One region of the Cobetia sp. AM6 genome, then DNA from elsewhere that is predicted to be linked to it. Evidence: predicted binding sites of a transcription regulator. Region 1 holds the regulator's gene; each other region holds the start of a gene.
The links. Region 1 encodes sigma-54, which starts transcription at its own class of promoters, with help from an activator protein. Its sites were predicted from a motif close to TGGCACNNNNNTTGCTNT; they were not measured.
Positions count from the first base shown of each region.

Region 2: a site for sigma-54 is predicted at 2,842-2,859, ahead of CLAM6_RS07335 (aminomethyltransferase family protein). Genes of this name have one in related genera too.
Region 3: a site for sigma-54 is predicted at 1,448-1,465, ahead of CLAM6_RS07360 (dimethylamine monooxygenase subunit DmmA family protein). Genes of this name have one in related genera too.

Region 1 covers NZ_AP021868.1:835,376-839,463, forward strand. The annotation lists gene rapZ (RNase adapter RapZ) at 1-471, opposite strand, end outside; gene CLAM6_RS03550 (PTS sugar transporter subunit IIA) at 609-1,079, opposite strand; gene hpf (ribosome hibernation-promoting factor, HPF/YfiA family) at 1,089-1,397, opposite strand; gene CLAM6_RS03560 (RNA polymerase factor sigma-54) at 2,058-3,506, opposite strand; gene lptB (LPS export ABC transporter ATP-binding protein) at 3,740-4,088, opposite strand, start outside.
Region 2 covers NZ_AP021868.1:1,716,543-1,720,630, forward strand. The annotation lists gene CLAM6_RS07325 (GNAT family N-acetyltransferase) at 1-404, opposite strand, end outside; gene CLAM6_RS07330 (helix-turn-helix domain-containing protein) at 469-1,176, opposite strand; gene CLAM6_RS07335 (aminomethyltransferase family protein) at 1,477-2,622, opposite strand; gene glnT (type III glutamate--ammonia ligase) at 3,297-4,088, shown strand, end outside.
Region 3 covers NZ_AP021868.1:1,723,389-1,727,476, forward strand. The annotation lists gene CLAM6_RS07355 (FMN-binding glutamate synthase family protein) at 1-861, shown strand, start outside; gene CLAM6_RS07360 (dimethylamine monooxygenase subunit DmmA family protein) at 1,550-2,236, shown strand; gene CLAM6_RS07365 (PDR/VanB family oxidoreductase) at 2,221-3,165, shown strand; gene CLAM6_RS07370 (heme-dependent oxidative N-demethylase family protein) at 3,205-4,088, shown strand, end outside.

The sequences.
Region 1 (4,088 bases):
GACCTGCTCGGTGATCCGCGAGCGCAGGTCGTGCACGCTCAGGTTGGTCGAGTCGATGACCAGATCGGCCTTCTGGCGAATGGGAGCGAGCGTCTTCTGCTCGATCTCGATGGCCTCGGCCAGGGTGTGGTCATTGTCGCGCGTCAGAGGGTGACGACGACGGGTCGCTGAGTAGCGTTCCAGCAGCACTCGCGAATCGGTGGTCAGGTAGACGACCTGCACGTCCATGCCGCTCTGGCGGACGTTGTCGAGCAATTCGGGGAAGCGGGTCAAGGCTTCCGGCAGGTTGCGGGCATCGATGGAGACCGCGATGCGCCGGCGCGCCGGGCTGTCCTTTTCGAGCTGATCGACCAGTGGCGCCAGCAGCATGCCGGGCAGATTGTCGATGGCGTAGTAGCCAATGTCTTCCAGCGCCTGGAGAGCGATGGATTTCCCGGAGCCGGAGCGGCCGCTGATGATCACGATCTTCATGAAGTGCTCTCCAAGGGCGAGGTCAACGTCGAAAGAATGCAGGGGTGGGGCAGAGGGCTGCCCGCTATCAGTGCGCTGTACATCGGCCGATGGGAGGCCAGCAAGACGAAAGCCCGGACGATGTCCGGGCCTGTCATTCAGCGCGCCGGTAATTCGGCGATGGCTTGGGTCAATGCCTCAAAGAGTGCACGCTGGCTGTCTGCCTGGCGCAGGGCCGAGCGATTGGTCGGGGAATTGAGCAATTCCGCGACCTGCCCGAGCAGCGTCAGATGGGTCTCATCCGCTTCCTCAGGCACCAGCAGCACGAACAGCAGATCGATGGGTTCTCCGTCGATGGCATCGAAGTCGATGGGTTCACCGAGCTTCAGAAACGCAGCGATTGGCGTCTTGCAATGCGGGCTGCGTGCATGGGGCACGGCCACACCGTGGCCAATGCCGGTCGACCCCAGTCTCTCGCGCCCGATCAGGCGCGAGAAGACTTCCTGGCTATCCAGGCTGGGAATGTTCTGTGCGATGAAGGTGCTGAAGAATTCAAGCACCCGCTTCTTGCTCCCCCCGGGGACACCGTAAAGCGTGCGCTCGGGGGGAAGGATCTGATCAAGTGTCATGGCTGAAGGTCAACGGGTCCCGGTGCCCTGAGAGCGAGCCTGGGACTTTTCCTTGTGTTTGACCAGCTGGCGATCCAGCTTGTCGGCGAGCGCGTCGATGGCAGCGTACATGTTGGGGTCTTCTGCCAGGGCGTGGAGGTCAGCGCCTGCCGCGTGCAAGGTGCAGGCAGCCTGCTGGCGCTCCTTCTCGATCGACAGTGTCACCTGAACATTGGTGATGTTGTCGTAATGCCGTTCGAGGCGAGCGAGCTTCTCGTTGACGTAATCGCGGAGAGGATCGGTAAGTTCCACATGATGCCCGGTGATATTCACTTGCATGGACACGCTCCTTTATCCAGCGGGTTGCCATTCAATTGTAACCCTTTTTGACTACGAGCAAACCCTGATCGGACGCTCTGCAACAGGCTTGACGGCCACCGTCTGGCGATGTTTTCGCACCCTTGCCAGTGGCGTCAGATGTCGTGAGCGTCTGTACCGACAATGCCCAAGCTTTGCGCAAAGATCAACGCTGCGCTGCATCGTGGCTCAGTGCTTGTCTTCAACTCAGTGAGGGGTAACGGAGTGGACTTCAAGGGCACGTCTGGTGGGTGGTGCGTGAAAGACGCGCAAGAAGGCGGGTTTTCGTCGCCAATCCCTGCATGTACGTCGCCTTTCAGGCGCTTCGATTGAGTGGAGCAAGCGGCGTTTTGGGAGGTTGTCCGGGTGTCATCCAGGTGCAATACGCGCAAAAGTGACTTTAAAAACATGCGATTGACGGTGAATGACGCTGCCGGAACGGCGGTTTTTTACCGTCATCCTGCGCGCCGTCATGGCCCATGACGGGCAATTGACGAGCGGTTGACGGGATGACAGAGCGCGCGACAGGCGCACCGCTGCCCGCGAAGTCAGAGGCTGATGAGCGGAAAATCCAGCGCTTGAGGTTGGCGGCGGCTGCCATTGTGGAGGTGAGAGCAGGGCATGGCAGCCGCAGGTGACGGGTCAGGCCAGACGCTTGCGCTCGCTGGAGGACGGGATGCCCATCGCTTCGCGATACTTGGCCACGGTACGGCGTGCGACCTCGATGCCATCGCTGGCGAGCAGATCGACCAGCCGTGAGTCGGAGAGAGGCTTGCGGGCCGGCTCTTCCGCGATCAGCTTGCGGATGCGGGCACGAATGGCGGTGCTTGAGTGGGCGTCGCCACTGCCGCTGCCACCGACCTGGCTCGAGAAGAAGAACTTGAGCTCGAAGACGCCGCGCGGGGTGTGGATGTACTTCTGGGTCGTGACCCGCGAGATGGTCGATTCGTGCATCTCGACCACTTCGGCGATGTTGGCCAGAATCAGCGGCTTCATGCCTTCCTCGCCTTGCTCGAGGAAGTCGATCTGGCGCGCCATGATCTCGCGGCCGACCTTGAGCAGGGTGTCATTGCGCGATGACAGGCTCTTCATCAGCCAGCGGGCTTCCTGCAGGTTGTCCTTGAGGAAGGTATTGTCGGCGGACTTGTCGGCACGCTTGATCAGCGCGGCGTATTCCGGCTGGATGCGCAGCTTGGGTAGCGCTTCCGGGTTGAGCTCGACCTGCCAGCCGTGGCGGGTATGGCGCACCAGCAGATCAGGGATCACGTAATCGCTGGCGGGCTCGCCCCAGGCGGATGCCGGGCGCGGGTCGAGCGCGCGCACCAGGCGAATGACGTGGTCCAGCTCGTCATCATCAAGGCTCAGGCGGCGCTTGAGCAGCTTGCGGTCATCGTTGCCCAGTGCCTCGAGGAATTGACGTACCAGGCGGCGCGCCTGCGCCAGCAGCGGCAGATCATCCGGCAGCAGTGCCAGTTGCAGCAGCAGGCATTCGCGCAGATCACGGGCGAAGACGCCGGTCGGGTCGAACTGCTGCAGACGCAACAATACCTGCTCGAGCTCGGAGGCCTTGAGGCCGGGCAGGCCCTGGCCGCGCAGGCCATCGACCAGCTCATCGAGTGACAGACTCAGATAGCCGGCACCGTCGACGGCATCGATCAGGCTCTCCGCCATCTGGCGTTCACGGCCATCGAGGTCGGTCATCGCCAGCTGCCAGCGCAGGTGGTCCTGCAGGCTCTCGACACTGGTATTGCGATCGAAGTCCGGCCCTTCTTCACTCCCGCTGCCACTGCCGGAGCTGGTCAGGCTACCGGCGTGGTCCTGGTAGAGGTCCGACCAGTCACTGTCGAGGGGGTATTCCTCGGGAATCTCGCTCGAGGAGTCGGCAGTGGAGATCTCGCTCGAATCCTGTGTCTCGACGACATCCAGCGACTCGTAGTCCTCGTCGAGCTCCAACATGGGGTTGGACTCGAGGGCTTGCTGAATCTCCTGACGCAGGTCGAGCGTCGACAGCTGCAGCAGCTGGATCGCTTGCTGGAGCTGCGGCGTCATGGTCAGCGAGGTGCCGAGGCGGAGTTGCAGGGTGGGTTTCATGGAGTCAGTCAATTCACGGCAAAGGAACGTGCTTACTACGCTATACCGTGACTCGGGGCACTGACAAGAGGTTGTCGTGAATATTCAAGCAACTTGCATGCCATGTTTCCACCAAGGTGGTATGGACGTCATGCATGCGTCTGATGTCAGACATGAAAAAGCCGCTACGCGATAAAATCACGCAGCGGCTTTTGAAGCTTTCGCCTCCGGTGGGCTCAGCGCAGCCGCTGACCCTAGAGCGTGAACTCGTGGCCCAGGTAGACGTCGCGCACCTGCTGGTTGGCCAGGATGGAGTCCGCATCACCGTGGGCGATGATCTGGCCATCGCCGACGATATAGGCGGTGTCACAGATATCGAGTGTCTCGCGCACGTTGTGGTCGGTGATCAGCACGCCGATGCCACGATCGCGCAGTTGGCGCACGATGCTCTTGATCTCGCCCACCGAGATGGGGTCGACGCCGGCGAAGGGCTCATCGAGCAGTACGAAGTCCGGCTCGGTGGCCAGTGCACGGGCGATCTCGACCCGTCGACGCTCGCCGCCGGACAGGCTCATGCCGGCGCTGGCGCGGATGTGCGTGATG
Region 2 (4,088 bases), 880 kb from region 1:
TGTGTCTTGGCCAGCGTAAAGCCGCAGGCGGCATAGAATTTCCTGGCGACATCGCGCGCCTCATGGGTGCGAACCCGCAGGGTCAGCGTCTCGTCGGTTGCCCAGGCAATGGCCTGCCTGGCCAATGCCCGTCCTGCGCCTTGCCGTTGCGCCTCCTGTGCGACGGACAGGCCCAGTATCTCTATGAAATCGGCCGAAGCGACACGAAAGACATGCTGGGCGTGCAGCCAGCCAATCACTTCGCCCGCCTGTTCCGCCACCCAGATGCGGTCATGGCGTGACGCCAACAGGTGCTCCAGTCGCTGCAGGATCAACGCATCATCGTCGTGGGGCAGATAGCCCAATGCGGACGCGACGCGTGAAATTCCTAGGGCATCCTCGGGTGTGGCAAGGCGAATCTTCATTGATGTTGTCCAGCCCCCATGACGATGATGATGGATGTTCGAGGGTCTCATTCGTCAGAGAGGCTCATTCATCGTCGTAGTGAATGATCGACAGCAGCTGAATCGGCACCTCGTTCAATTTCTCGGGGCCATGCGGCACACCGGCATCGAAGGCCAGGCTGTCACCGGGCCCCATGTCATAGAACTTGTCACCATGACGGTAGGTGAGGTTGCCGGAAAGCAGGTAGATGAATTCATGCCCGGCATGACAGAAGTTGGGGAAGACTTCGCTGGCGTCATCCATGGTGATCAGGAAGGGTTCGTAGCGCTTCTTGGGGCCTTGTTTGTAGCTCAACAGTTGATAGGCATGGCCGACTTCCGTGCCGGTGCGCACCACCTGCATGCCTTGCCCGGCCTTGATGTGCTGGGCACCACGCCCGTTGACATCGTAATCACTGAACAGCTTCGAGATCGGCAGGCTCAAGGCATTGCACAGCTTGTTGAGGGTATCGAGGCTGGTGGACACCTGGGCGTTCTCCACCTTGCTGATCATGCCCTGGCTGACACCGGCGATACGCGAGACGTCGGAAATCTTGTAGCCCTGCGAGACTCGCTGCTGCTTGAGCGCGCGCGCGATGTGCTGCTCGAGCCCCAGGCGTGTCTCGTCGGCTGCCGCGGTGATGGTCTCCTTCACCTCGGACTGCGCGGCAGGTTCCGCGGCCAGCGAAGGCGCTTTCGTGTCAGGCGCTGTCGGTTGAGGGGTATCGGAGGAATGGGAGGATTCTCGCGGCATGGATAACTCCTGTGGCGGAGGTGAATGCGATAGGGATGGGCAGGCGGGATGAGAATACGCGTCCTTGTAGGAGTCGTTGCGCGTCACCCGCGTGCGGATATCGGGTGACATTATCAAGTTTACCGCCAACCCTCATCCACGTTTGTGGCCAGTCCTCGTCCTGACTCCATGGCGTGTGATGCAAGAGGCCTCCTCGACGCCATGCCGAGGAGGCCTCTCAGGTTTCACGCTATCCAGCATCACGCGATTCGCACTGTTGCCGCGGGGCTTGAGCTGTTGCCTCGCGGCTGTGGCGTGCGATCAGCCGCGAGCCAGTCGCTTGGCCTTTTCCGGGTCATCGAAGGGTAGGGAATGGCTGATGGCCGAGAGGCTGGTCTCGCCGTCAGTGCCAGTCTTGAGGGTCAGCGGGGTGCCATGCTCGGCATAGCCGGGTTCGAGACGTGCCAGCGCCATGGAACGATCGCTCAGGCGCGAGTACATGCCCTGGGTGATGACACCGACACACTTGCCGTCGGCGTAGATCTTGTCACCGATCTGGGCGACGTCTTTCGAATCCAGCAGCACGCCATAGACCTTGACGCGCTCCTTGCCCTGCAGCGCGAAGTGTTCGCTGGCGCCACGGAATTCAGTCTTGCCCGGCGAGACGGTGAAGTCCAGGCCCAGTTCCCACAGGGTGTCGCCCACGGGCTGGTCGGGGTACGGGTAGGTTTCGGAATTGTCCGCCGGGTAGAACAGCAGGTGACTCTCGACCCGCAGCCAGTCAAGGGTACCGAAGCTGCACGGCTTGATGCCCATGTCGGCACCCTCCGCGAGGATCTGTTCCCACAGAGAGGGGGCGTCCTTGGCCTTGCAGAAGATCTCGTAGCCACGCTCGCCGGTGTAGCCGGTGCGCGAGATCATCACGTGGCAGCCGAACAGCTGGGTCTGCAGATGGTGGAAGTAACGCAGCTCACGGATGCCCGGCACGTGACGCTCCAGGAAATCCACCGCGACCGGCCCCTGCAGTGACATGTCGTGCATGTCGTCATCGAAGGTCAGGCTGACGGCGCGCCCCAGGGCACTCTTGGCCAGCATTTCATTCGCGGTACCCGTGCCGTGCACCACGAGGTAGGAGTTCGGTGCCAGGCAATAGACGATGCAGTCGTCGACGAACTTGCCGGCCTCATTCAAGACGCTGGCATACACCGACTTGCCCGGATACAGCTTGGACATGTCCCGCGTGGTGACGTAATCCAGCACGGCCTGAGCGTGCGGACCATTGCAGTGGATCTTCTTGAGCCCCGAGACATCCATCAGACCGGCGCGGGTGCGAATGGTCTCGTGGTCATCGGCCGTGTCCGAGACGGCGTAATTCCAGGCGGTGCCCATGCCATTCCAGTCTTCGAGCTCCGCGCCCAGCTTGCGGTGTTGTTCGGCCAGTGCCGAGATGCGCCATGAATTCGCCATGCGTCCCTTTCTCCTGTGAGTCGTGCTGCCTAGCGTAAATGGGGGGTGCCGTAGTCCTGCTGATGCTGGCGATGATGTCGCGCAAGACGCGCATCCGCCGCAGGAGGTGTTGTTGTTCTTTCGCCTTTTCAGGCGCTTCACCAGGGCTTGTGCCTGCTGCTTGCCTTGCCTGATCGCACGAGAGTCGATTCTTGGAAGGAAAGAAACATTCCCCATAGTTAAGCAAGGGGCTTGCCAATTCCGTCAAAGGCCATGGCCACGGCAGCACTTGAGCGAGTCAGGCGCCGATTGGCAGCACGAATCAGGGCGTGAATATTAGCGCTTTGCGTCATGCTGGTGCGAAGAGAGAGCTTTGGGCACCGAAATGATGCCTATTTCGAGAAACAGGTAGAAATTCACTCAGGATCACCTGGCGTTTCCTGTGGGATGAAATGAACTTGGAAAATAAATTTCCATGCAAAACAGTAGGTTGGTGAAAAGTTCTGGCCGGCAGTTGGCGAAATGGCATGCTGCATGCTTTTCTTTGGGGGAAATAAAGTTGACCAGCAGGAATCACAAAAACTCGTTTCATCCGCTATCTTGACGTGGCGAGTCACCACAAGGGGTCAGGTTTCCCGGGGTGGCAGACAGTGTCGAGGGAGATGAAACCCGGTCCGCTCTCAGAGGAAACCCAGATGTCACCCGAAAACGCGCAACAGTTCATCAAGGATCACGACATTCGCTATCTGCTGGCGCAGTTCGTGGATATTCATGGCGCTGCCAAGACCAAGTCCGTGCCGGCCAATTGCCTGATGGATGTGGTCGAGAAGGGCGCCGGCTTTGCCGGCTTTGCCGTCAGTGGTCTCGGCATGTCGCCGGAGGGGCCGGACTTCATGGCGCGGGGTGATCTGAGCTCGTTGTCGTTGGTGCCGTGGCAGCCGGGTTATGCACGCATGGCCTGTGATGGCTACGTCAATGGTCAGCCGTTCGCCAACGACAGCCGCGTGGTGTTGCTCAAGCAGCTGGAGCGCCTGAAGGAGAAGGGCTGGACGCTCAATAGCGGGCTGGAGCCGGAATTCTCGCTGTTCCGCCGGGGGGAAGCGGGTGAGCTGTTGCCGGTGGACGAGAGCGATACCCTCGCCAAGCCCTGCTACGACTACAAGGGCCTGTCGCGTTCGCGTGAATTCCTCGAGCGCCTGGTCGAATCGCTGCAAGCGGTGGACTTCGACGTTTATCAGATCGATCACGAGGACGCCAACGGCCAGTTCGAGATCAACTACACCTACAGCGATGCACTGACCTCGGCAGACCGCTTCACCTTCGTGCGCATGGCCGCCGGCGAGATCGCCAATGACCTGGGCATGGTGTGCTCCTTCATGCCCAAGCCGCTGGCGGACCGCCCGGGCAATGGCATGCACTTCCACCTGTCCGTATGTGATGACACCGGCCGCAACCTGTTCGGCGATGACTCCGACGCCCAGGGCATG
Region 3 (4,088 bases), 890 kb from region 1:
GATGCGATTGAAGTCGTGCTCGGGCAGGGCGCCAAGCCCGGCGGTGGCGGCATGCTGCTGGGCCAGAAGATTTCCGAGCGGGTCGCGGGCATGCGTACGCTGCCGCAGGGCATTGACCAGCGCAGCGCCTGTCGCCACCCGGACTGGACCGGCCCGGATGACCTGGCGATCAAGATTGCCGAACTGCGCGAGATCACCGACTGGCAGGTGCCGATCTACGTCAAGATCGGCGCGACCCGCACCTACTACGACGTCAAGCTGGCGGTGAAGGCGGGCGCGGATGTCATCGTGCTGGATGGCATGCAGGGCGGCACGGCCGCCACCCAGGATGTCTTCATCGAACACGTCGGCATCCCGACCATGGCTGCCATCCCCCAGGCCACTCAGGCACTGCAGGAGATGGGCCTGCACCGTGAGGTGCAGCTGATCGTCTCCGGCGGGATTCGCAATGGCGCTGATGTGGCCAAGGCGATCGCGCTGGGTGCCGACGCCGTGGCCATCGGTACCGCCGCCTTGATTGCGCTGGGCGACAACCATCCGCGCTATGCCGATGAGTATCAGAAGCTGGGGTCCGCCGCCGGTTTCTATGACGACTTCCAGGATGGCAAGTGTCCGGCCGGTATCTCCACCCAGGACCCGGAGCTGAGCCAGCGACTGGACCCGGTCGCAGCCGGCAAGCGTCTGGCCAACTACCTGCGCGTGCTGACGCTGGAAGCCCAGACCCTGGCACGTGCCTGTGGCAAGTCGCACCTGCACCACCTGGAACCGGAAGATCTGGTCGCCCTGAACGTGGAAGCCGCGGCCATGGCCCGGGTGCCGCTGGCGGGCACCAACTGGGTGCCGGGACAGAGCGGTTACTGATGGCACGATCTCTATCGTGCGTGTGCCATTGCGCATGAGAGCGATCGTGCATGGCTGGCATTGCGCATGATTGTCATGGCAAAGCTGCGAAGCCTTTTGTCAGCAAGCTCGCCGCAATGTTGTCCAGGCAAGCTGTCGCAATGACAAGAGCTCTGCTCCGGTTGATGTAGAAAAATGTGACCTGATTCCATCGAGTCATTAGAGCGCCTCACCCCTTCGGTGAGGCGCTTTCTTTTGTGCTGAGTTCAATCAAGGAATCCGGCCGATATCGTGCAAGCGAAAGCGCGTCATAATGCTGATGATGGAGAAGCACATGGTGTCGTGTCGACGGAGAGGTCGTGATTTTCTCAAGGCAGAGTTTTTCCATTCTTTCAGGATCTTGTGGTTATTTCATGAGAAAGATGTCAGGCGTAGAGGTTGGCTTGTGGGGTGAGAATGAAACAGAGCAATAATGGTGAATACAAGCCGTTTTACCTGAGCTGAGTGTTCTGTTTTGGTGCGTGAATGTCTCGATTGATGGTTCATGTATGAAGCAGGATTTTCAGGCAATTTTGTCGGGTATGTGGGGCAATGATTTTGCCGTCAATGGCACGAAATATGCTCAAGAAATGGAGTGGTAGTCGGATGCACGTCATCGTCAAGACGGCGGCATTACAACAAGGACAATTTCTCAGAGCAGGGTCGTGTCATGAAAAGCCCGCAATCATCCTCTGTCACTGCCGGGATTCGAAGTCGGCAACACTATCCACGCATCGAGGCGCTGCCCGATGCCCAACGCTATCTGGTGGCGTGCCAGTCTCCCGAGAGCCTGCCAGGTACTGGTGAGGCGGCGGGCAACGCCCGTCAGCAGCTGCAGATGCATTGTCAGCTGATCAGTACGCTGCTGGGGCAGCTCGGTAGCCGCGAGGTGGGAGGCGCCGTGCAATCCGCCCCGGCAACAGAGGCGTTGCCCACGGGCCCCGTCGACAACGCCCGTCTGCATCGCTGGTACGACGTCGATGACCGCCCGAAGGCCTGCGACGCACTGGTCGGCGCCATCAGCGAGATCGGTGTCGCGGGGTGTCTGGTCATCATCGGCAGTGAGCATTTCGTGTGGCAGGTCGCCAATCTGGCTCAGCAGCAGGGGCTGCTGCTGGATGACATGGTGATGTTGCCGGTCGCTGCCCTGGGGCGGCATGTGTTCTGCGTGCACTGTCAGCAGGTCAGTGAGCATGTCATCCACTCGCCGGCAGCCTGTGATGGCTGCGGTTTGATGCTGGAAGTGCGTGATCATTTTTCCAAGCGTCTCGGCGCCTACATGGGCGTGCGAATCGATGCGGAAGCCCCGGGAGAGATTCCCCCACAGGAGGAGGTGGCACCATGTCTCGCTTCATGAAGGCGCGGGTCGCCGCGGTCGATCAGCTCAGCAGCAGCGTGCGCCGTCTCACCCTGGTGCCTGCCGATGAGGCTCCCCCCTTCACGCCGTTCTCGCCGGGCAGTCATGTGGTGCTGGGCATTCCGGGAGAGGGGCGGGTGTGTCGCAACGCCTACTCATTGATCAGCCCGCCGGATGATCCCTCGCATTACTGCATCGCGGTGCGTCGTCAGCCGGTCTCGCGTGGCGGCTCCGAAGCCATCCATTCCCGTGTGCAGGTCGGTGACGAGCTGGAACTCAGCCCGCCGGCCAACCTGTTTCTGCCGCACTGGCAGGCGCGCCACCACCTGATGCTGGCAGGCGGCATCGGCATCACGCCGTTTCTCTCCTACCTGCCGGAGCTTGAGCGGCGTGGCGCCAGCTGGGAGCTGCACCTGCGCAGCCAGGACCTCGACGTCGCCCGCTTCCCGGAGGCCGCGCCCTATCTGGCGAGTGGCAACATCACCCAGCATCGTCTCGAACGCCCGAACCTGAAGGCCTTGCTGGCGCGTCAGCCCGCCGGCACGCACGTCTATCTCTGCGGCCCGCAAGCCATGATCGATGCCGTGAAGGAAGCGGCACGCGAGCTGCACTGGAGTCTCGCGCGCATCCACCACGAGGTCTTTGCCGCCCCGGAACCGGGGACTCCTTTCACGGCCGTGGCGCGCGCCAGCGGTGTGGAAGTGGCGGTCGGCGCCCAGGAATCGATGCTGGAAGCGCTGGAGCGCAGCGGTGTCGAGGTGACGAGCCTGTGTCGTGGCGGCGTCTGCGGGCAGTGTCGGGTCGAGATGCTGGAGGGGGAGGCGGAGCACCGTGATGCCTTCCTCGATGAACAGGAGCGGGCCAGTCAGCGCTGCGTGATGCCCTGCGTTTCCCGGGCACGCAGCCAGCGGCTGGTGCTGGATCTCTGAATACGTCTTTCGCGAGATGGACCCCCAAGGAGCAGGAACATGCAATTTTCCCCGCGAGATGACCAGGCGTTCCATGGTCTGTTCACCTTCAAGAATTCCGATCACGCCATCCAGCGTTTTCCCTTCCCGTTCCCGGAAGATGAGTACCGTTACTCGGTCAATATCGAGCCGCATACCTTGCCCGGCAAGCCGGGTTCCATCACCGAGCACATGCTGGATATCGATGAGCACTATCTGAGCGAGATCGCCGAGCGTGAGCGGGTGCTGGCCAAGGACCCCAGACGCTGTCTGGTGATGCCGCACATGCAGCCGGCCGCCTGGGATTTCCTGGAATTCGTGATGACGCATTACGCCCGGGACTATCCCGAGGCCTTCAGTTTCGAGCGCGACGGCGATGACTGCGTGTGGCGCAACCATCTGCTGGGGCTGGAGCAGGCCTTTTGCATGGGCGATGACGCCAGCCTGCCATTGCCGCCGCTGGACTATATCGGCCGTCAGATGCAGGGCGATATCGCGCTGCTCGACCAGCGCGACGGTGACCTCTTCATGGACGCCGGCATGATCACCTGTCCGGCGGACTGGTCACTGGCCTTCGATGCCGGCATGAGCTTCAAGCAGTGGCATGGCCCGGTGCCGCTGGCGCATGAGATGGGCGTATTCGATCGCGCGCTCAAATACCTGTGCGCCATCCAGGTCGGCGGGCCGGTGCGGCGTCTGAACTGGACCATGACCATCCATCCGCGCATGGACAGCTCCCCGGAGACCTACGCCGAATGGGGCAGTGATCGCACCACCATCACGCCAGAGAATGCCGGCCGTGATGTACATCTGCGGGTCGAGCTGCAGACGCTGGTGCGCATGCCGCGCAGTCATGCGCTGTTCTTCGGTATCCGCACCTATCTGATCAGTCTGGAAGACCTGTG